DNA from 2 places in the Streptomyces venezuelae genome. Region 2 is predicted to be linked to the other one. Evidence: riboswitches for the same ligand, from Rfam matches in the RefSeq annotation. Region 2 holds a riboswitch; the other holds the start of a gene.
The links. A riboswitch is a leader RNA that binds a small molecule or an ion and turns the genes downstream of it on or off. The one in region 2 is predicted to bind glycine.
Positions count from the first base shown of each region.

Region 1: another riboswitch for glycine. It lies ahead of gcvT (glycine cleavage system aminomethyltransferase GcvT); the one in region 2 lies ahead of gcvP (aminomethyl-transferring glycine dehydrogenase).

Region 1 covers NZ_CP029193.1:5,809,934-5,820,998, reverse strand. Annotated here, with positions in the region: gene DEJ47_RS27020 (ABC transporter permease) at 1-656, opposite strand, end outside; gene DEJ47_RS27015 (ABC transporter substrate-binding protein) at 809-2,563, opposite strand; gene DEJ47_RS27010 (ABC transporter permease) at 2,665-3,669, opposite strand; gene DEJ47_RS27005 (enhanced serine sensitivity protein SseB C-terminal domain-containing protein) at 3,989-4,765, opposite strand; gene DEJ47_RS27000 (enhanced serine sensitivity protein SseB) at 5,038-5,820, opposite strand; gene DEJ47_RS26995 (AAA family ATPase) at 5,881-6,594, opposite strand; glycine riboswitch at 6,778-6,888, shown strand; gene gcvT (glycine cleavage system aminomethyltransferase GcvT) at 7,036-8,169, shown strand; gene gcvH (glycine cleavage system protein GcvH) at 8,228-8,605, shown strand; gene glyA (serine hydroxymethyltransferase) at 8,629-9,891, shown strand; gene DEJ47_RS26975 (L-serine ammonia-lyase) at 10,072-11,065, shown strand, end outside.
Region 2 covers NZ_CP029193.1:1,117,806-1,128,870, forward strand. Annotated here, with positions in the region: gene DEJ47_RS05220 (substrate-binding and VWA domain-containing protein) at 1-120, shown strand, start outside; gene DEJ47_RS05225 (glutamate--cysteine ligase) at 156-1,676, opposite strand; gene DEJ47_RS05230 (hypothetical protein) at 2,170-2,754, shown strand; gene DEJ47_RS05235 (DUF5999 family protein) at 3,064-3,270, shown strand; gene gcvP (aminomethyl-transferring glycine dehydrogenase) at 3,402-6,290, opposite strand; glycine riboswitch at 6,478-6,576, opposite strand; gene DEJ47_RS05245 (PRC-barrel domain-containing protein) at 6,721-7,113, shown strand; gene DEJ47_RS05250 (DNA polymerase IV) at 7,125-8,540, opposite strand; gene DEJ47_RS05255 (MerR family transcriptional regulator) at 8,578-9,204, opposite strand; gene DEJ47_RS05260 (bifunctional nuclease family protein) at 9,376-9,849, opposite strand; gene DEJ47_RS05265 (MerR family transcriptional regulator) at 9,924-10,667, opposite strand; gene DEJ47_RS05270 (FHA domain-containing protein) at 10,714-11,065, opposite strand, start outside.

The DNA.
Region 1 (11,065 bases), 4.7 Mb from region 2:
GTGAGGCGGGCGTACATCGCCGCGTTGAGGAAGGCGAGGACGATCCACGGCAGGATCAGCGTCTGGAGCCAGACGTCGACCGAGTCGTCGGTGCTGAGGCTGTCCGCGATCTTCACCCAGCCGAGCTGGTGGACGAAGATGCCCATCGCGATCATGCCGGTGAAGAAGACGGGGAGCGAGACACCGCCGAGGGCGATGGTCATCGCGGAGCGGTCCCAGAAGGTGCCCCGCTTGAGGGCGGAGACGACTCCGGTGGCGACACCGGCGGCGAGCCAGAGGACACAGGCACCGGCGGCGAGCGCGCCGGTGACGGGCAGCGCGTCCTTCAGGGTCTCCCAGACGGGAGCCTCGGTGCGGAAGCTGTAGCCGAAGCAGGGCGCGGGACAGTGCGTGACGTCACTGCCGTTGACGTAGTCGCGCCCCATCGGGATGCCCTTGATGAAGTCCCAGAACTGGACGAGCAGCGGGTCGTCGAGTCCCAGTTTGGTCCGGATGCCTTCGATCTGCTCGGCTCCGGTGGCCTTGCCGGCGAAGAGGACGGCGATGTCCTGTCCCGCCCACTTGGGCAGCATGAAGAAGACGGTGAAGGTCGCGAGCAGTACGACCAGCACCATGATGATTACGGCGATCAGGCGCCGGATGAGATAAGCAAGCACTGTGCGCGGCCCGGCGGTGGCCGGGACCCCCTTGTGAGGGGTCCCGGCCACCGCCCGGGGCCATCACCTGCCCTTCGGACTGGCGGGATTCGGCGGCGGTGTAACGAACAACTACTGCTTCCCTTGCGGGAGTTGCGTGGCGACTACGGGTGTTACTTGACGACGCCGAGCGAGGCGTAGTCGTAACGGCCGTTGTAGCCGTCCGACATGTAGGCGTTGGTCAGCCGCGACCCGCGCCAGGTGATGTTCTTCTCGTAGAGGAAGGGCATCCAGTCGGCCTGGTCGAGGATCCTCTTGTCGAGTTCCTTGTAGATCTCGCCGGCCTTGGCCGGGTCGGTCTCCGCGATCGCCTTGTCGAAGAGCGCGTCGACCTTCTTGTCCTTGATCTGCGACTCGTTGTAGTTACCGGTCGGGTTCAGGAAGCGGCTGTCGAACAGCGGCTGCGCGTAGCCCTGACCGGACGGGAAGTCCGGGCCCCAGCCGCTCATCGTCATGCCGTAGCCGCGCTTCTTCACGACGGAGGGCGAGCCGGTGATGCTGGAGGTGTCGGCGCCGTCGAGGGCGTCGACCTGGACCTTGATGCCGACCTTGTCGAGGGCCTGCTGCAGCGCCTCGGCGGCGTCGACCTCACCCGGGTTGTTGCTGCGGGCGGTGAGCTTGGTGGTGAAGCCGGACGGCTTGCCGCACTGCTTCAGCTCGTCCTTGGCCTTGGCGACGTCGGGCTTGCCCTTGCGCTTCAGCACGCCGTACGGGTCGTACTTGCTGTAGCCGGGGATCGCCACCGGGAAGGTGCTGTTGGCGATGTCGCCGGCCGCGACCTTGCCGCCGCGGGTCTGCTGGATGCTCGCGAAGTCGGTCGCGTAGAACACGGCCTTGCGGCAGTGCACGTTGTCGAACGGCTTGGCATTGTGGACCAGCGCGACGTAGCGCACGAAGGACGTGTGCATGTTGTCGACGTTGTCACGGTGGTCCGTGACGGCGCTGACACGGCCGGACTGGGTCATGCCCGTGCCGTTGAGGTCGAGGTCGAAGTCCCCTTCCATCAGCTTCTTGTCGTTCTCCTCCTGGTTGGCGGAGATCGTCACGTCGATCTTGTCGGGCAGCGCGGCGCGGATCGGGTCCGAGGACTTCTTCCACTTGTCGTTGCGGACCAGAACGATCTTCTTGTTCGACTTGTACGTCTCGAACTTGTACGGGCCCGAGGAGAACGGCCGCTGCGTGTACTTGGCCTTCGTGTCCTTGGACTCCTTCACCGGCGAACCGGTGGGCATGGCCAGGAACTGCTCGAAGTCACCGTTGCGCTTGGGCAGCTTGAAGATGATCGTCTGGTCGTCGGGGGTCTCGATCGCGTCGAGGCCGCCCTTGTCCTTGTAGGGACCCTTGTACTTCGTCTTGGGGTCGAGCGTCTGACGGATGTAGCCGGGGCCACCGGTGATGGTGTCCGTCGCCCAGGTGCGCTCGATGCCGTACTTGACGTCCTTGGAGGTCAGCTTGGAGCCGTCCTCCCAGGTCAGACCGTCACGCAGCTTGTACGTGTACGTCTTGCCGTCGTCGGAGATCTTCGCCGTGGAGGTGGCGAGGTCCGGGACCAGCTTCGTGCCCGCCTTGCCCGGCTTGGTGTCGTAGGTCACCAGCTGCCGGGTGTAGAAGCGCATGAAGTCCCACGTCATGCCGTAGTAGGCGCGCTGCGGGTCGGCGGAGTCCAGGTCCTGCTTGCCGACCATCTTCAGCGTGCCTCCCTTCTTCTTGGAAGGGTTGGCGATCTTGTTCAGCGCCGCGTTGTAGCCGGCACCCTTCGAGTCGCTGTCGCCACCGTCACCGCCGCCGCACGCCGTGGTGGTCACCAGCGCCGCGACGACGAGGGCCGCACCGCTGGTGAGCCGTCGTTTCGTGGAACCTGTGGGCATTTTCTCGTAACCTCCGAGATCGCGGTCCCTGGCCAAGTGCTGCCGGAGAACCATGGTTAGAGCCACCTGACATGCGGCAGGGGCAAGCCAGTTGGGACCTTCTAGCGCGTCCCCTTCGGGTCGAGCGCGTCACGCAGCCCGTCGCCGAAGAGGTTGAAGGCCAGGACGGTGATGAAGATGGTGACGCCCGGGAAGACCATGAACATCGGGTCGTGCTCGTACGTCTTGAGCGCGTCGCGCAGCATGCCGCCCCACGAGGCCGTCGGCGGCTTGACGCCGGCGCCGAGGAAGCTGAGGGCCGCCTCCGTGAGGATGTTGGTCGGGATCATCAGCGTCGCGTAGACGGTGATGGGGGCGACCAGATTGGGCAGCAGTTCGCGGAACAGGATGTGCCGCTTGCCGCCGCCGAGGCTGCGGGCCGCCTCCACGTACTCGCGCTCACGGAGCGAGAGCGTCTGGCCGCGGACGATGCGGCCGACGTACGGCCAGCCGAAGAAGCCGATGACCATGACGAGGATCGCGACGCGCACGCTGGTGCCCTGGAGGCCGAGCAGGTCGTCGGGGAGCACGGAGACCAGCGAGATGATGAAGAGCAGCTGCGGGAAGGAGAGCAGTACGTCCATCACGCGGCTGATCAGGGCGTCGATCCAGCCGCCGAAGTAACCGGCGATGATCCCGAAGAGGGTGCCGAGCGCCACGGCCACGATGGCCGCGAGGAACGCCACGAGGAGTGAGATCCGCGCGCCGTAGACGATGCGGCTGAAGACGTCGCGGCCCTTGTTGGGCTCGACCCCGAAGAGGAAGTCGCCGCTCACGCCGCCGAGGGCGCCCTTGGGCAGGCCGGTCAGCTCGTCGAGCTCGTCCTGGTGGAATCCGTTGGGGTCGTGGCCCAGCAGGTTCACGATCAGGGGCGCGAAGATGGCGACCAGCACCAGGAGCAGCACGGTGATGCCGCCGGCCAGGGCGACCTTGTCCCGCTTCAGGCGGTTCCAGGCGATCTGCTTGAGGGACCGACCCTCGACCTTTTTCACCCCTGCATCAACTGCGGGGGCGACGTCCTCGGTCGGGTCCGCGTCCGCAGGTGTGTCATGCAATGGTGCCGTCATCGTGGCAGGGACCCCTCTCAACCGGTGGTGACCGGCCCGCACTTGCCGCTGTAGCGACGTGATCAGTCCGTCGTACACAGGGGCATCAGGCCCCTGGAGCGGGAGTCTTCATCCACGTCGCGATCTGTTACCAGACTTGACGGGGAAAGGATGCGCAACCGTGATGCTGATCGGGGTGTTCCGTTATCCGGACGCCGGTGAACGGCGGGCGAACACGGGGCAGTTGGGTCGCAAGGCGGCACAGGAGCCCATAGGGGCCCACCCGCACCACAACGGACATCCCGTCCGTCGTGGCTGCTCGATGACTGGTTCGCGCCGCTCAGTACTGCGCGGGGTAGCCGTAACCGCCCGCGGGCGCCGGGGCCGCCTGGGCTTCGCGGTCGTAGAACGGCCTGGCATTGGCTCGCAGCCACATCGCGACCGGGTCGTAGTCGTCGGACATCGCGACCGTCGAGACGGGCAGGCCCTCGGGGACCGCGGGGATGGACTGGCGCATCATCGTGCGGACCGCGTCGACCGACGGCGGCGACGTGTCGTACACGTCGAGGCCGATGGCCAGATAGGGCGCCCCGAGGGCGGGCTGCACCCAGGCGCGGCGCAGCGAGCGGACCACGGGGGTGCGGTGGGCGTTCTGCGTCAACAGGGCGTAGAACTGGGGGATTTCGATGCTGGGCTCGGTGAGCCGGAGCGGGCCCGCGGGGAGCGCGTCCAGGCCCGTGGCGATGCGGCGCAGGTCCAGCCAGGGGATGCCGACGCCGCCGCCGGGTGCGTGCGGGTTGAGCCAGATGCCGTAGTGGTCGGGGTAGAGGGTGCGGGCGATGTCGGTGCCCCGCACCACTTCGTAGCTGCGGTTCCAGCCACTGGCGGACAGCTCCTGGGCGGAGGTCACGCACGGTGCGTAGCCGAGCCCTTCCACTTCCATGTTCCCGTACTGGGCGTCGGGAGAGCCGGCCTGGCCGTGCCAGAGCAGCATCCACACCTGGTCGGCGGCGAGCGCGCGCAGCAGCGCCTCGTACGCGTCGTAACGCCCCGGCGTCACCTGGCGCAGCAACTGCTCGACCTGCTGCCCGGCCGCGGCCGTGCCCGACGCACTCACCCGTAACCGCCCCTTCGCGGCGAACTCGGTGCCCCCCACGGGAGACATTGGAAGACAACACAGGAATGCAACCAGCTTAGAGCCTGTGTCATAACCCCGGCCGGATCAGTGGGCGTCGTCTGGTGCGTGCGATCGCAAGGCGCCGGAGCGTCCTCGATGGGGGTCCCCCCGGGCCCTCAAGGCCTGGGGGAGGAGCCACTAGGACGTTTCGGCGACACGGCGAGCGTGCGTGCCGGGCGGCGACCACCCGGCCGGGGTTATGACACAGGCTCTCAAGGCGCGATCCGGTGGTAGAAGGGCCGCACCTTCGCGCGCAGCCAGTCGCCGACCGGGTCCTGTGCCACGTCGAGCAGGACCAGGTTGACCGCCCACGGGACCGGCACCTGTCCGAGCGCCCGGCCGAGTGCCTCCATCGGCAGGTCGCGCGCGTTGCCCTCCCAGGTGGACAGCTCCACGCCGACGAAGAGCGTCGGGTCGTCCGTCTCCACGGCGGCCAGGCAGCGGCGCGCGGTGAGCACGACGCCCGCCGCCTCGAACTCCCGGCCCGCGGCGGCGAGGAAGTCGACGGGGTCCTCCTGCCAGTCCGGCTCGAAGAGGCGGACCCGGCCGCCGGTGGTCGGGCCGTCCAGCTCGGTGCGGCCGACCCTGCAGAGCTCGGCGACGGCCGGCGGGGGCAGCGGGACGCCGACGGTGCCGTCGGGGTTCAGGGCGATGCCCAGCTGCGGGGGCAGGCCGCGGGCGAACTCCACGGCGGGCGCCACGGTGACGCCCATCCGGTCCGCCGCGTCGCCGAGTGCCTGGCGGAACTGCTGCTCGGAGGTGAAGACGGGAACATACGCCTGTCCTTCGATCTCCAGGGTCGGCAGGTCCAGGGTGCCGCTGTCGGGGCCGCCGCCGTTGGGCAGCGGTATCCACAGGTGGCTGCGGCCGAGCACCTCGACGATGCGGGCGCCCGCCGACGCGGGGGCGCCCAGGGAGGCCGCGAGGACCTCCTCCAGTTCGTTGCCCGGCCATCCGCCGTACGGATGGGCATGTGCCTGCGCCGGAAAGTCCATCTGTCCAACCCCTGCTCGCGACCGCTCTGCCTGCGGCTCGAACCCTAACGCCGGGCCCGCTCACCGGTCGAAGGCGATCACCCGCAGGACCTGCGCGGCCTCGCGGTCGAGCAGCACCGCGGAGCGGCAGCCGCGCGGCAGGTCCCCGCGCTCGGTGGCGGCGACGAGCCGGCCGACCGTCCTGCGGTGGCGTGCGAACGCGTACCGGGAGACGCCGCGGCCACGCTCGTGCTGGCCGCGCAGCGCCGTGTCCACGGGGACGTCGAGCATCAGGAGGTGCAGGGCCGTGCCGCGGCGGGCGGCCTCGCGGGCGAGCCAGCGGCGCACCCACGCCTGGGTGCCGCAGTCGTGGACGACGACGCTCGCCCCGGAGCGGAGGGTGCGGCGCAGCGTCGCGTAGTGCGCGAGGCGGACCAGGGGGCGGTACACCGCGTAGGGCAGCAGGCGCGGCATGCGGCGGGACCAGCGGTCGCGGGTGTCCTGTGAGTCGATGCGCGGGCCGGTGACGGCCTGGCGCATGAGGGTCGATTTTCCGCCGCCGGGCAGCCCGGAGACGACGACCAGGTCCCCGTCGGCGAACGTGAGGCGGCGCGGACTGTGGCCTGCGCGCTGACGCAGGTCGCGGACGACGGCGGCGGGGAGCCGGCCGCAGCTCTCCGCGGCCGGGGCGGGGGCCTGTTCGGGCAGCGCCTCGGACAGCACCTTGGGCAGCGTCACTCCCGTGGAAGTGGCGTAGAGACTGGTCCTGCTGCGCACCGTGATCGGCCTCCCCATAGCTGTCACGTACTGCTTCCCCACCAAGTGTAAAGAGAAGGTAATGCGACACAAGAGCATTCCGGGGTGACGGAACCCGCGGCGGGACCGTGACGGACCCACGACGGAACCAGCTGCCGGGCACGGGTCCCCCTGGACAGAGTCGCGTGCAATGATGTGCGCGCCAACTCCATACAGGCCGTTCGAATCCGCGCGGGAGAGTCTCCGGAACCGAGCTTTTGTGCTGGGTACCCGGAGCGCCGAAGGAGCAAGCCCCTCCCTTGAATCTCTCAGGCCCCGTACCGCGCGGGCGAGGCACATCTGAAAAGCGGGCCGCCCGGCGGTCCCACCCAAGGTGCAAGCCGGCGTCTCACTGGACGAGACACTCCCGGCGAACCTCTCAGGTTCCGATGACAGATGGGGAGGATCGACCTCGCCCGTCATGCCCTGGGAGTTCCCTTCATGAGCACTGCCCCCCGTCTGACCGCCCTCGACGCCGTGCACCGGTCGCTGGGCGCCACCATGACCGACTTCGCGGGCTGGGACATGCCGCTGCGGTACGCCAGCGAGCGCGACGAGCACAACGCGGTGCGCACCAAGGCGGGTCTCTTCGACCTGTCGCACATGGGTGAGATCACCGTCACCGGGCCCGCCGCCGCGGACTTCCTGAACTTCGCGCTGGTCGGCAACATCGGCTCGATCGGTGTCGGCCGCGCCCGCTACACCATGATCGTCGCCGAGGACGGCGGCATCCTGGACGACCTGATCGTCTACCGCCTCGGCGCGGCGGAGGCCCCCGAATACATGGTCGTCGCCAACGCCTCGAACGCGCAGGTCGTCCTGGACGCGCTCACCGCCCGCGCCGACACCTTCGACGTCGAGGTCCGCGACGACCGCGACGCCTACGCGCTCCTCGCCGTCCAGGGCCCCGAGTCCCCCGGGATCCTGAAGTCCCTCACGGACGCGGACCTGGACGGCCTGAAGTACTACGCGGGCCTGCCCGGCACCGTCGCGGGCGTCTCCGCCCTGATCGCCCGCACGGGCTACACGGGCGAGGACGGTTTCGAGCTGTTCGTCTCCCCCGGTGACGCGGAGAAGCTGTGGGGCGCGCTGATGGAGGCGGGCACGCCCGTCGGCATGGTCCCGGCCGGGCTCTCCTGCCGCGACACGCTGCGCCTGGAGGCGGGCATGCCGCTGTACGGGCACGAGCTGACCGCGGAGCTGACGCCGTTCGACGCGGGTCTCGGCCGGGTCGTGAAGTTCGAGAAGACCTCGCAGTCGGAGACCTTCGTGGGCCGGGCGGCGCTCACCGCCGCCGCCGAGCGCGCCGAGACCGCCCCGCCGCGCAAGCTGGTCGGCCTGATCGCCGAGGGCCGCCGGGTCCCGCGTGCGGGCTTCTCGGTGGTCGCGGACGGCAAGGTCATCGGCGAGGTCACCTCCGGCGCCCCGTCCCCGACGCTGGGCAAGCCGATCGCGATGGCGTACGTCGACGCGGAGCACGCCGCTCCCGGCACGGAGGGCGTGGGCGTGGACATCCGCGGCACCCACGAGCCGTACGAGGTCGTGGCACTGCCGTTCTACAAGCGCCAGAAGTGACCCCCCGCACATCTCACCCGTTCCGCAGCACCCACCCGCGTACAGGAGAATTCAGGTCATGAGCAACCCCCAGCAGCTTCGCTACAGCAAGGAGCACGAGTGGCTGTCGGCCACCGAGGACGGCGTGGCGACCGTCGGCATCACCGAGCACGCGGCCAACGCGCTCGGTGACGTCGTCTTCGCCCAGCTCCCCGAGGTCGGTGACACGGTGACCGCGGGCGAGTCCTGCGGCGAGCTGGAGTCGACCAAGTCGGTCAGCGACCTCTACGCCCCGGTGACCGGCGAGGTCGTCGCCGCCAACCAGGACGTCGTGGACGACCCGTCGCTGGTCAACTCCGCCCCGTTCGAGGGCGGTTGGCTGTTCAAGGTTCGTATCTCGGGCGAGCCGGACGACCTGATGTCCGCCGACGAGTACACCGCATTCACCGCCGGCTGACCCATACCGATAGGGATCGTGTGATGTCGCTTCTGAACACCCCCCTCCACGAGCTGGACCCGGACGTCGCCGCCGCCGTCGACGCCGAGGTCCACCGCCAGCAGTCGACCCTGGAAATGATCGCCTCGGAGAACTTCGCTCCGGTCGCGGTCATGGAGGCCCAGGGCTCGGTCCTGACCAACAAGTACGCCGAGGGCTACCCCGGCCGCCGCTACTACGGCGGCTGCGAGCACGTCGACGTCGCCGAGCAGATCGCGATCGACCGGGTCAAGGACCTGTTCGGCGCCGAGTACGCGAACGTGCAGCCGCACTCCGGCGCCTCCGCCAACCAGGCCGCCCTCTTCGCGATCGCCCAGCCCGGCGACACGATCCTCGGTCTCGACCTGGCGCACGGCGGGCACCTCACGCACGGCATGCGCCTGAACTTCTCCGGCAAGCAGTTCAACGTGGTCCCCTACCACGTCGACGAGGCCGGTCTGGTCGACATGGCCGAGGTCGAGCGCCTCGCCAAGGAGAACAACCCGAAGGTGATCATCGCGGGCTGGTCGGCCTACCCGCGCCACCTGGACTTCGCGGAGTTCCGCCGGATCGCCGACGAGGTCGGCGCGTACCTGTGGGTCGACATGGCGCACTTCGCCGGTCTCGTCGCCGCGGGCCTGCACCCGAACCCGGTGCCCTACGCGGACGTGGTGACCTCCACCACGCACAAGACGCTCGGCGGCCCGCGCGGCGGCATCATCCTGGCCCGCAGCAAGGAGTTCGCGAAGAAGCTGAACTCCGCGGTCTTCCCCGGCTTCCAGGGCGGCCCGCTGGAGCACGTCATCGCGGCCAAGGCCGTCTCCTTCAAGGTCGCCGCCTCCGACGACTTCAAGGAGCGCCAGCAGCGCACCCTGGACGGCGCCCGCATCCTGGCCGAGCGCCTGGTGCAGGACGACGCGAAGGCCGTCGGCGTCGACGTCCTGTCGGGCGGCACGGACGTGCACCTGGTCCTGGTGGACCTGCGCAACTCCGAGCTGGACGGCCAGCAGGCCGAGGACCGCCTCCACGAGGTCGGCATCACGGTCAACCGCAACGCCGTCCCGAACGACCCGCGCCCCCCGATGGTCACCTCGGGCCTGCGGATCGGTACGCCGGCGCTGGCCACGCGTGGCTTCGGCGAGGAGGACTTCCGCGAGGTCGCCGACATCATCGCCGAGGCCCTCAAGCCTGGCTTCGACGCGGCGTCCCTCAAGACCCGCGTGACCGCTCTGGCCGACAAGCACCCCCTGTACCCCGGCCTGAAGTAATTTCGTACCCTTTTGTTCGTACGCTGTTGTGCGTACGTACGAAACGTCGGGGCACCCCGCACACTGGAAAGTGAGCGAGGTGCCCCGCACCACGTACCGCGATCGTCGTTCCCGCACCGCCTTGTACTTCTGCATCACCCCGGCAGACAACGGCGTCTACCAACCACCCTTGGAGTTTCCGTGGCCATCTCGGTCTTCGACCTGTTCTCGATCGGCATCGGCCCGTCCAGCTCCCACACGGTCGGTCCCATGCGCGCGGCCCGCATGTTCGCGAGCCGCCTCAAGAACGAGGGCCTGATGGCCCACACGACGGCGATACGGGCGGAGCTGTACGGCTCGCTCGGCGCGACCGGCCACGGGCACGGCACCCCCAAGGCCGTCCTGCTCGGCCTGGAGGGCGAGTCGCCCCGCACGGTGAACGTGGAGAGCGCCGACGACCGCGTCGAGGAGATCAAGAGCGGCGGACGCATCAACCTCCTCGGCATGCACGAGATCGACTTCGATTTCGACGAGGACCTGATCCTGCACCGCCGCAAGGCCCTGCCGTACCACGCCAACGGCATGACGATCTTCGCGTACGACCGTGACGGCGCCCTCGTCCTGGAGAAGACGTACTACTCCGTGGGCGGCGGTTTCGTGGTGGACGAAGACGCCGTGGCCGGGGAGAACCCGATCGTGCCGGACGACACCGTCCTGCGGCACCCCTTCCGCACCGGCGACGAGCTGCTCCGCCTCACGGAGGAGACGGGCCTGTCCATCTCCGCGCTGATGCTGGAGAACGAGAAGGCCTGGCGCACCGAGGAGGAGATCCGCGCGGGTCTGCTCGACATCTGGGGCGTCATGCAGTCCTGCGTCTCGCGCGGCATGACCCGCGAGGGCATCCTGCCGGGCGGCCTCAAGGTGCGCCGCCGCGCCGCGAACTCGGCCAGGCAGCTGCGCGCCGAGGGCGAGCCGCAGGCCCGCGCCATGGAGTGGATCACGCTCTACGCGATGGCGGTGAACGAGGAGAACGCCGCGGGCGGCCGTGTGGTCACCGCGCCCACGAACGGCGCGGCGGGCATCATCCCGGCCGTCCTGCACTACTACATGAACTTCGTGCCCGGCGCCGACGAGGACGGCGTGGTCCGCTTCCTGCTCGCGGCCGGCGCGATCGGCATGCTCTTCAAGGAGAACG
Region 2 (11,065 bases):
GACGAGGTGCAGCAGATCGCGGAGGCGACCGGTGGCTCCGGGCATCAGGTCGACGACCCGGCCCAGATCCACGCGGTGATCCTCAAGGCGATCATGGAGGCGGGCAGCAACCAGAGCTGACCGTCCCCGGCTCCCTGTGTCCCGCTGTCGGCTGCTCAGCCCAGCGGTGCCGCCGATCCCCGCAGCCCCACCGGCCACGTGTGCACCGGCTCCCCCGTGTGCATCAGTTCGCTGTACCGCTTGGTGGTCGCGGCAAGCGCCTCCTCCCTGGACATGCCGCCGTCCCGGGCCCGGTGGTACGTCGTCGCCTGCCAGGACGCGCCGTTGATCCGCCGTCGGCACCGCTCCTCGATCACCCCGAGGTACAGGTCGCGGTCGGCGGGCTCCACACCCCACGCGTCGAGGCCCGCCGCGGCGAGCGGCAGCAGTTCCTCGCGTACGAGGTGGACGGCCGCCACCTCGGTGGTGCCGCCGAGCCTGCCGCGGCGCGGCCACTGCAGGGTGGCGTCGATGCCGTGGCGGCACGCGACATCGAAGTTGCGGGCGGCGGTCTCGAAGGGCAGCCGGGACCACACGGGCCGCGCCTCCTCGGCGAGCGCCCGCACGAGCCCGTAGTAGAAGGCGGCGTTGGCGATGACGTCGGTGATCGAGGGACCGGCGGGCAGGACGCGGTTCTCCACGCGCAGGTGCGGGACGCCGTCGGCGATGCCGTACACCGGGCGGTTCCAGCGGTACACGGTGCCGTTGTGCAGGACGAGTTCGCCGAGGCGCGGAACACCGCCCGCGTCGAGGACGCCCAGCGGGTCCTCCTCCTCCATGAGGGGCAGCAGCGCGGGGAAGTACCGCAGGTTCTCCTCGAAGAGCTCCAGCGGCTTGGTGATCCAGCGCTCCCCGAACCAGGTGCGCGGCCGCACCCCCTGGGTCTGCAGCTCCGGCGAGCGGGTGTCCGTGGACTGGAGGAACAGCGGCGGCCGGGACTCGCGCCACAGCTCGCGGCCGAACAGGAAGGGCGCGTTGGCACCGACGGCGATCTGCGCGGCGGCGATGGCCTGCGCCGCGTTCCACACGTCGGCGAACCGGCCGGGCGTGACCTGGAGGTGCAACTGCACGGAGGTGCAGGCCGCTTCGGGCGCTATCGACGTCGAAGTGCAGGTCAGCCGCTCCACGCCCTGGATGTCAAGGGCGAAGTGTTCGCCGCGCGCCGCCACGATCTGGTCGTTGAGGAGGGCGTACCGGTCGACGTCGGAGAGGTTCGCGGAGACCAGGTCGGCGCGGTTCAGGGTCGGCAGAATGCCGATCATGACAATACCGGCGGAGAGTTCGGCCGCTTTCCTGTGTGCATAGTTGAGGCCCGTACGCAGTTCCTCCGCGAGGCGGTCGCGAACGCGTCCACCGAGCCGGTGCGGGGCGATGTTGACTTCGAGATTGAACATTCCGAGTTCCGTCTGGAAATCCCGGCTCGCGATGCGCTCGAGTACCTGCGCATTCAACATTCTCGGCAGTCCGTCGGGCCCGGCGAGATTCAGCTCGATCTCCATGCCCATGAGATTCTTGGGCCTGTCGAATCGCTCCTCCGCCAGCATCCGCTCCAGCCCCGCCAGACACTCTCGGAGCTTGCCTCGGTAGTGGTGCCTGTCGGCCAGGTCGAACGTGCCCGCCACGACCTTCTCCCCCATCGAAGCGTCCCTCCTCGAACGGGCAGCCAAGGATCCGGCCGCTGTGTACGGGTGATGATGCCCAGGCAATGTGATCGATAACGCCCCGCGACAGGCCGCCGACCAGTACGCTCGACGCGTCGCGTGCCGGGCACATTCACCGGGCATGCGGCACGGTGAAGATTCCCTTCCGAAGCGCCTGGTCAAAAGCACCGGCAAAATTCGGCCGACCGCGCGGAACGGGGAATACGAGGTCGTGGCGCCGGGGCCCGTACTAAATCGGTGTAAAGGACCGCACAAGTCCCGCACGAGGACGGCCCGATAAGTCCTTGCTCGCAATATACGGAGCGTCTAGATGAAACACCGCTCGAACACAGCTCGTATAAACTCCGCAATCTAGGCAGAGAGTTGGCGCTCGCGGCCCAGCCCCCGCCCCTCTGACCCAGAGCTGACAGCGCCGTCACGCACCTGCCCCCGCTCCACTGTGCCTGTCGAATGAGAGAGGCGACCCACCATGCCGCTGCATGTCCCCCCGGCTCCCGCGCCCGCCCTGCGCTGCGTCCTCGCCGCACTCGGTTCCCCCACCGCCGTGAGTGAGGCCCGCACGCCGTCCCTGCGTACCGCACAGGGACCGGCAAACCCCGAACTCCCGCTGCCGGTCCACGTGTTGGACCACATCACTCCGCAGGCCACATCGCCCACCCGGCTGGCCGGCTGGCGCTTCCTGATCCGCTGCGCCGAGCGGTCCGTCGCCGCGGCCGACACGATCCTCACACCGGACGGGTGGGCGTTCTCCCACTTCTTCGAGGGGCCCTACATCACCTCGACGGAGCGCGCCCTGCGGCACGCGGAGGCCATGCCGATGCCGTGCCAGCCGCGGCTGCTGTCCGTACCGGAGCTGTACATGCTGACGCTCTGGCTCCACCGGGACTGCACGGACGACGGCGCCGAGGGCTCACTGGCCGCCACTGATCTGCTCGTGCCGCTCGCGCCCGCCCCGCCCGGCATCGCGGCCCACCGCCCGCACCGCGTCGCCGAGCTCCTGCCGATGCTCAACCACCGCCTGACACCGGCACCGCTCCTGAGCTCACCCGCCTGACAGCGCCCGTCACGCTTCCGTGCCCCGCCGCCCACCGGCCGCGGGGCACAGCGCTGCCCACCCACCCAAGTGGACTAGCCCGGTCAGGCCACCCCGAACCACCCGAAGAGACAGGGAAGTTGGGCTGAACCGTCCGGGCGGGTGATACGTCATAAAGCAGTAGGAGCCGCTGCGGCAAAATCCCTGCGGATTGACGCCCGTAGGGCAACACTGGGATCGGACCGACTACAACGGGGGGCGGTTATGAACACCGCATCGAGCCACAGGACCGACGTCACAGCCATCACATCGCAGCGAAAGAACCCTTCCATGTGCCAGCACCAACCACCGTGCCCGACAGCCGACTCCGCCGACCGGGAAGCCGCGCTCCTCACGGCAAGCCACCCGGAGCAGGGCTGGAGCCTGCTGTGCAACGGCGTCCTGCTCTTCGAGGACACCGGTGAGCTGCTGCCGGACGGCCAGATCATCGCGCCGCACCGACCGCTGGGCACCGACCAGGTCATGACGGCAGCCTGACCGCCGGCACACCGCACGACCGCACGGCACTGCCGCACAGCACCTGAGCACCACGGAACAACGAGGGGCCGGCCCGGAGAGAACTCTCCGAACCGGCCCCGACGCATGCCCGCTCGAAGCGGGCGCGTGCATCAGTCCTCGTACGCGTCCAGCGGCGGGCAGGAGCAGACCAGGTTCCGGTCGCCGTACGCCTGGTCGATGCGGCGCACCGGCGGCCAGTACTTGTCCGCCGCGACGACCCCGGCCGGGAAGACGGCCTCCGCACGGCTGTAGCCGTGCTCCCACTCACCGCTCAGCGCGGCGGCGGTGTGCGGGGCGTTCCGCAGCGGGTTGTCGTCGGCGGCCCACTCGCCGGAGCCGACCTTCTCGATCTCCCGACGGATGGCGATCATCGCCTCGCAGAACCGGTCGATCTCGTTCAGGTCCTCGCTCTCCGTCGGCTCGATCATCAGCGTGCCGGCGACGGGGAACGACATGGTCGGCGCGTGGAAGCCGTAGTCGATGAGGCGCTTGGCGATGTCGTCGACGCTGACGCCGGTCGCCTTGCTGAGCGGCCGCAGGTCCACGATGCACTCGTGCGCGACGAGGCCCGCGGGACCGGTGTAGAGCACCGGGTAGTGCGGCTCGAGGCGCTTGGCGATGTAGTTGGCGGAGAGCACCGCGACCTGGGTGGCGCGCTTGAGGCCCTCGCCGCCCATGAGGCGGACGTACGACCAGGAGATCGGGAGGATTCCGGCGGAGCCCCACGGCGCCGCCGAGATCGGACCGACGCCGGTCTCGGGGCCCGCGGCGGGCTGCAGCGGGTGGTTGGGCAGGTACGGGGCGAGGTGCTCGCGGACGCCGACCGGGCCGACGCCGGGGCCGCCGCCGCCGTGCGGGATGCAGAACGTCTTGTGCAGGTTGAGGTGCGAGACGTCGCCGCCGAAGTGGCCCGGCTTGGCGAGGCCCACCAGGGCGTTGAGGTTGGCACCGTCGACGTACACCTGGCCGCCGGCCTCGTGCACCTGGGCGCAGATGTCGGCGACGTGCTCCTCGAAGACGCCGTGCGTCGAGGGGTAGGTGATCATCAGCACGGACAGCTCGTCGCGGTGCTTCTCGATCTTGGCGCGCAGGTCCTCGACGTCGATCTCGCCGTCGTCGGCGGTCTTCACGACGACGACCTTCATGCCCGCCATGACGGCGCTCGCGGCGTTGGTGCCGTGTGCGGAGGACGGGATGAGGCAGACGGTGCGCTGGTCGTCGCCGTTGGCGCGGTGGTACCCACGCACGGCGAGCAGTCCGGCCAACTCGCCCTGCGAGCCCGCGTTGGGCTGCAGGGAGACCTTGTCGTAGCCGGTGACCTCGGCGAGGCGCTCCTCCAGCTCACGGATGAGCGTCAGGTAGCCCTGGGCCTGCTCGGCCGGGGCGAAGGGGTGCAGCTGGCCGAATTCGGGCCAGGTGACCGGCTCCATCTCGGTGGTCGCGTTGAGCTTCATGGTGCAGGAGCCGAGCGGGATCATGCCGCGGTCGAGCGCGTAGTCACGGTCGGCGAGCCTGCGCAGGTAGCGCAGCATCGCGGTCTCGGAACGGTGCTGGTGGAAGACGGGGTGCGTCAGGTAGTCGTCGCCGCGCAGCAGACCCTCGGGCAGCGTGTCCGCGGTGGTGGCGTCCAGCGCCTCGATGTCGGCGTCGACGCCGAACGCACCCCAGACGGCGGCCAGTTGGGCGCGCTTCGTGGTCTCGTCGCAGGAGAGGGAGACGTGGTCGGCGTCGACGAGGTGGATGTTGACGCCGCCCTCACGGGCGGCGGCCACCAGCTGCTCGGCCTTGCCGGGCGCCCGCACCGTGAGCGTGTCGAAGTAGGCACCGTGGACGACTTCGTAGCCGCCCCCGGTGAGCCCGGCCGCGAGGAGCGTCGCGTAGCGGTGGGTGCGGCGGGCGATGGACTTCAGGCCCTCGGGCCCGTGGTACACGGCGTACATTCCGGCCATGACGGCGAGCAGCACCTGGGCGGTGCAGATGTTGCTGGTGGCCTTCTCGCGGCGGATGTGCTGCTCGCGGGTCTGCAGGGCGAGACGGTAGGCCTTGTTGCCGTCGGCGTCGACGGAGACGCCGACGAGGCGGCCGGGGAGGCTGCGGGCGAACTTCTCGCGGACCGCCATGTAGCCGGCGTGCGGGCCGCCGAAGCCCATCGGCACACCGAAGCGCTGGGTCGTGCCGACGGCGATGTCGGCGCCGAGCTCGCCCGGCGAGGTGAGCAGGGTCAGCGCGAGCAGGTCGGCGGCGACGGTGACGACGGCGCCGAGCTCGTGGGCCTCGTCGATGAGCGGCTTGATGTCCCGTACGACACCGGAGGCGCCCGGGTACTGGACGAGCACGCCCACGACACCGCGCTCGGCGACCTCGGCCGGGATGCCCTGGCTCAGGTCGGCGACGACGATCTCGACACCGGTCGGCTCGGCCCGGGTCCGGATCACGGCGATGGTCTGCGGCAGCGCGTCGGCGTCGACGACGAAGACGCCGTTCTTGACCTTGCCCATGCGCCGCGACAGCGCCATGGCCTCGGCGGCGGCGGTGCCCTCGTCGAGGAGCGAGGCCCCGGAGGTGGGCAGTCCGGTCAGCTCGGCGACCATCGTCTGGAAGTTGAGGAGCGCTTCGAGGCGGCCCTGCGAGATCTCGGGCTGGTACGGCGTGTACGCCGTGTACCAGGCCGGGTTCTCCATCACGTTGCGCAGGATGACCGGCGGGGTGAAGGTGCCGTAGTACCCGAGTCCGATCATGGAGTCGAGGACCTGGTTGCGGTCGGCGAGGGAGCGCAGCTCGGCCAGCACCTCGGCCTCGGTGCGCGCGCCGGGCAGGTCGAGCGCATCGGCGTTCTTGATCACATCCGGTACCGCGGCGGCCGTGAGCTCGTCGAGCGAGCCGTACCCGACCTGGGCGAGCATCTTGGCCCGCGCTTCCGCATCGGGCCCTATGTGCCGCTGCTCGAAGGGGATGCCCTGCTCGAGCTCGGAGAGCGGGATGCGATTGGTGGCAGTCATTGCGGAGGCCTCCTGGTCTGCACGACCTGCGAGGGGTACCACGGCGCGGGTACCCGGACGGCCTCCCCCTCTGTCATGTCAACCTGAGAGCTTCACAGGCCCGTCTCTCGACAGATCTGCTTTCACCGTCGGTGAGGAAGGGTTCCGAACGTGCCCGCCCGACGCCCGCCCTGCTTTCCAGAGTGACCTCGTCCGTGCGGTACGGGTGCCTGAGAGATTCCGGGGAGGATTTGCTCCTTCGGCGCCTCCGGACATGTGATCCGGAGAGCTCTCCCGCACGGGGTCAGCGGCCAGGCGCCAGCCTACCAGCGAGGACCGTCACCGATCCCTCGAGTGGCCACCTGCCCCGAAGTGCTCTTTCGTAGTGACTACGAATGATTAAGGATGAGTTACGCCCGTTTTCGACAAGCCGCGACCAGCTGGAGGGCCCGTGCAGACCGATATCGATCCGCGCAACCTGATCGGCCGCAAGGCGTTCGACCGGAACGGGGCGAAGATCGGCACGGTCGACGAGGTCTACCTCGACGACGCCACCGGCACCCCGGAGTGGGCGGCCATACGCACCGGTCTCTTCAGCCGGGACGCCTTCGTCCCGCTGGAACCCAGCGAACTCGTCGAGGACGGCACTCTGCGCATCCCCTTCGACCGGGACCTGATCAAGGACGCCCCGGACTTCGGAGTGGGGCGCCACCTCTCCCCCGAGCAGGAACTCCAGCTCTACCACCACTACGGCCTGGACACGACTCCCCCGCAGCCACCCCCCTCCTCCATGCCACCGCCCGACCAGAACTTCGGCCACGTCGCGGGCACGGAGAGCCCCTGACCCGGCCCAGCTCAGCCGGAAGCCCGCGGCGCGGGCCCGTCCTTCGCCGGTGCGGCAACCAGCGGCAACGGCTCCGCGGGCTCGAGCCGCGGATCGTCCGTACGGAACGTCTTCACCCGCCCCGGCTCCGACAACGGCGTCTCGAAGCGCACCGTCACCCGCCCCAGACCGCTCCCCTGCACCCATCCGTGCCCGTACTCGGCATGCCGCACGTCGTGCCCGGCGGTCCACCGTCTCTGCGCCGGCGCCACCGGCTCCTCGACACGCTCCGGCTCCGGTCCCACCGCCTGCGCCGACCCGTCGTCCTCCCCCTTGACCAGGGACACCACCGCAGCGCTCGCTGTCTGCGCCTCCGCCTGGGCCTGCGCGAAGAGGTCTTCCTGCGTGTAGTCCGTGAGGCCCGTGACACCCACTCCCAGGAGCCTGACGCCCCCCGTGGTGTCCACGGCCTCCAGGAGCCGCGCGGCGGCCTCCTGGACCACCCCGGGGTCGTCGGTGGGCCCGCGCAGCGTCTCGGAGCGCGTCAGCGTGGAGAAGTCGAACCGCCGCACCTTGAGCACGATGGTCCGCCCCGAGTGCCCCGACGCCCGCAGCCGCTGCACACACCGCTCGGCGAGCCGCGCGACCTCCGCCCTGACCCGCACCCGGTCATGGATGTCCACGTCGTACGTGTCCTCGACACTGACCGACTTCGACTCCCGCTCCGCCACCACCGGCCGCTCGTCCCGCGCGAGCGCCATCGCGTACAGAGAGCCCCCGTGGGCCTTCCCCAGCAGCCGTACGAGCTCGTCCTCACCGGCCTCCGCGATCTCGGCGACCGTCAGGATCCCGGCCCGCCGCAGATGGTCCCCCGTGGCGGGCCCCACCCCGGGCAGCGTCCGCACCGACATCGGCCCCAGGAGCGCCCGCTCCGTCCCCGGCGCTATGAGTCTGAGCCCGTCCGGCTTGGCCTCCTCGGAGGCGATCTTCGCCAGCATCTTGGACGCGGCGAGCCCCACCGACCCGGAGAGCCCCGTCACCGCCCTGATGTCCGCCCGCAACCGCTCCCCCACGGCCCTGGCCGACTCCGCCGAGTCGGCGACGCCGCCCGCCTCCAGGTCCACGAAGGCCTCGTCCAGGCTGAGCGGCTCCACCAGGGGCGACAGCTCCCGCAGCAGCCCCATGACCTGCTCGCTGATCTCGCGGTACAACCCGAAGCGCGGCACCAGATAGGCGGCGTTGGGCGCCAGCCTGCGCGCCTGCCCCATGGGCATCGCCGAGTGCACCCCGAACTTTCGCGCCTCGTAGGAAGCCGTGGCCACCACGCCCCTCGGCCCGAGACCGCCCACGACCACGGCTTTTCCGCGCAGACTGGGCTTCGCGGCCTGCTCTGCGGACGCGTAGAAGGCATCCATGTCCAGATGCAGGATCGTCGGCGCGCTTCTCACATCTCTGATGCTGCCCTACGCCACTGACAACGCGGCCTCAGACGGCCCTGTTGCGCCTTCTGGCCAGCTCATCGGCGGGGTTGTGCCCGATCAGCGTCTCCCCGGTGTCGATGCGCTCGCCGTGCAGCTGGGACAGGGCGGCCTCGACGTCGCGCCAGACGACGCCCACGGCGATCCCGAAGACCCCCTGCCCGCCCTGGAGCAGCTCGTGGACCTCACTGGACGTCGTGCACTCGTACACGGTCGCGCCGTCGCTCATCAGGGTCATTCGCTCGAGGTCGCGGAACCCGCGCTCCCGCAGGTGCTGGACGGTGGTGCGGATGTTCTGCAGCGACACACCCGTGTCGAGGAACCGTTTCACGATCTTGAGGACGACGACGTCGCGGAAGCTGTAGAGCCGCTGCGTCCCGGAGCCGCCGGCCGCCCGCACACTGGGCTCGACCAGGCCCGTACGGGCCCAGTAGTCGAGCTGCCGGTAGGTGATGCCCGCAGCCGCGCACGCGGTGGGGCCGCGATAGCCGACGTGCCCGGATTGTTCCGCTTCCTCGGACGTGGCGTCCCCGCTTCCCTGGACCGCCATCGGTCGGTTCGGGGAGTGATCGACCGCACCGCCGTGGAACGGGTACGGACCGCCCATCGCCGTACCGTCGCCGCTGCTTCTCACGCCGACCTCCCTCCTTGACCTGCCTTCTCGACGGTAGGCAGTCGCCAGGGGCTCGTCAACGATCGCCACACTCGGCACGCCGAGTGATAATCACCCTGAGAGTGGTTTCTCGTACCTCGTGCCGGGGAAAGGCTAGCCGAATGGTCCGAAACCGGACCGTCGGAATGCGGCTCACTGGCTGTTGGTGCCGAAGTCCTCGGGCGAGATCTGGTCGAGGAACTCGCGGAACTTCTCCACCTCGTCCTCCTGCTCGTCGGGGATGGCGATACCGGCGTCGTCCAGCACGCCGTCGCTCCCGAAGATCGGCGTCCCGGTCCGCAGCGCCAGCGCTATGGCGTCGGAAGGACGCGCGCTCACCTCGACACCGCTGGCGAAGACCAGCTCCGCGTAGAAGACACCTTCCCGCAGGTCGGTGATGCGCACTTCGGAGAGCTCTTGGCCGACCGCCTCCAGCACGTCCTTGAAAAGGTCGTGGGTCAGCGGCCGTGCGGGTGCCATGCCCTGCTGCGCGAAGGCAATGGCGGTGGCCTCACCTGGTCCGATCCAGATGGGGAGGTACCGGTCGCCTCCCACTTCACGCAGGAGCACGATCGGCTGGTTGGAGGGCATTTCGACCCGGACACCTACGACGTCGAGCTCGTTCACACAGCAACCCTAGGACGTGGCTGGCAGGTTTGGGTAGTCGGGCACCCGTCGAGTACCGGACGGGTGCGGCCGAGTCAGGGCAATCTGACGCCGAGCGCGGTCTGCACGAGCGCCGAGTGCAGCCTTCCCGTGAGGCCCGCCAGCTCTCTGGTACGGGCCTCGGCATGGGCCCTGGTCTGCGGATTGCGGTGCCTGCGCAGCGGCGCGACCACCGCGTCCACCAGCGCGGCCTCCCGCTCGGCGGCGGCTTTCATGGCCCGCAGGTGGCGTGGCTCGATGCCGAACCGGCCGAGCTCGACCACGAGCGAGGCGACGGTGACGGCCTCCGCGTCGTACCCGCCGTCCGGCAAAGGCGCGACCAGGCCGTACGCCTCCCACTCGTGGAGTTGTCCCTCGTCGATCTCGGCGGCGGCCAGCAGCTCGTCACGGCCCACACGGGCCGCCGTCGGCCCCTCGGCCTCGTCCCGGCCGTGCCCGTCGCCTTCCTCCCGCTGACGCCCCAGGGGCGGCAGCGGAGGCCTCTCACCGCGTTCCAGCGCCTCGAGGTGCTCACGGATGACCTTGAGCGGCAGATAGTGGTCCCGCTGCATCCGCAGGACGTGGCCGAGCCGCTCGACGTCCTCCGGGCTGAACTTCCGGTAACCGGACGGTGTGCGCTGCGGCTCGATGAGCCCCTCGGCCTCGAGGAACCGAATCTTCGAGATCGTGACCTCGGGGAATTCGTCACGCAGTTGGTTCAGCACGGTACCGATGCTCATCAGCCGACGGTCCGCGGCGGCGGTGCCGTTCCCGGCACCGCCCCTCGGTGTTTGAAGCATGAGCCTTCCCTGGGGGTCGTACCCCCAGGCGGCGCCTGGGGGTGGGTCAGAGGCCGACGGCCCGCTGGCTCGCGTAGAAGACCAGTCGGTACTTGCCGATCTGCACCTCGTCGCCGTTCGAGAGCGAGACCGAGTCGATCCGCTCCCGGTTGACGTACGTGCCGTTGAGGCTGCCCACGTCCGCGACGGTGAAGGAACCGTCCTGGACCCGACGGAACTCCACGTGCCGACGCGACACGGTCACGTCGTCGAGGAAGATGTCGCTCTGCGGGTGACGGCCGGCCGTGGTCAGCTCGCCGTCCAGCAGGAAGCGACTGCCCGAGTTCGGACCGCGGCGCACCACCAGGAGCGCCGAGCCGAGCGGCAGGGCGTCGACGGCCGCCTGCGCCTCCGGGGAG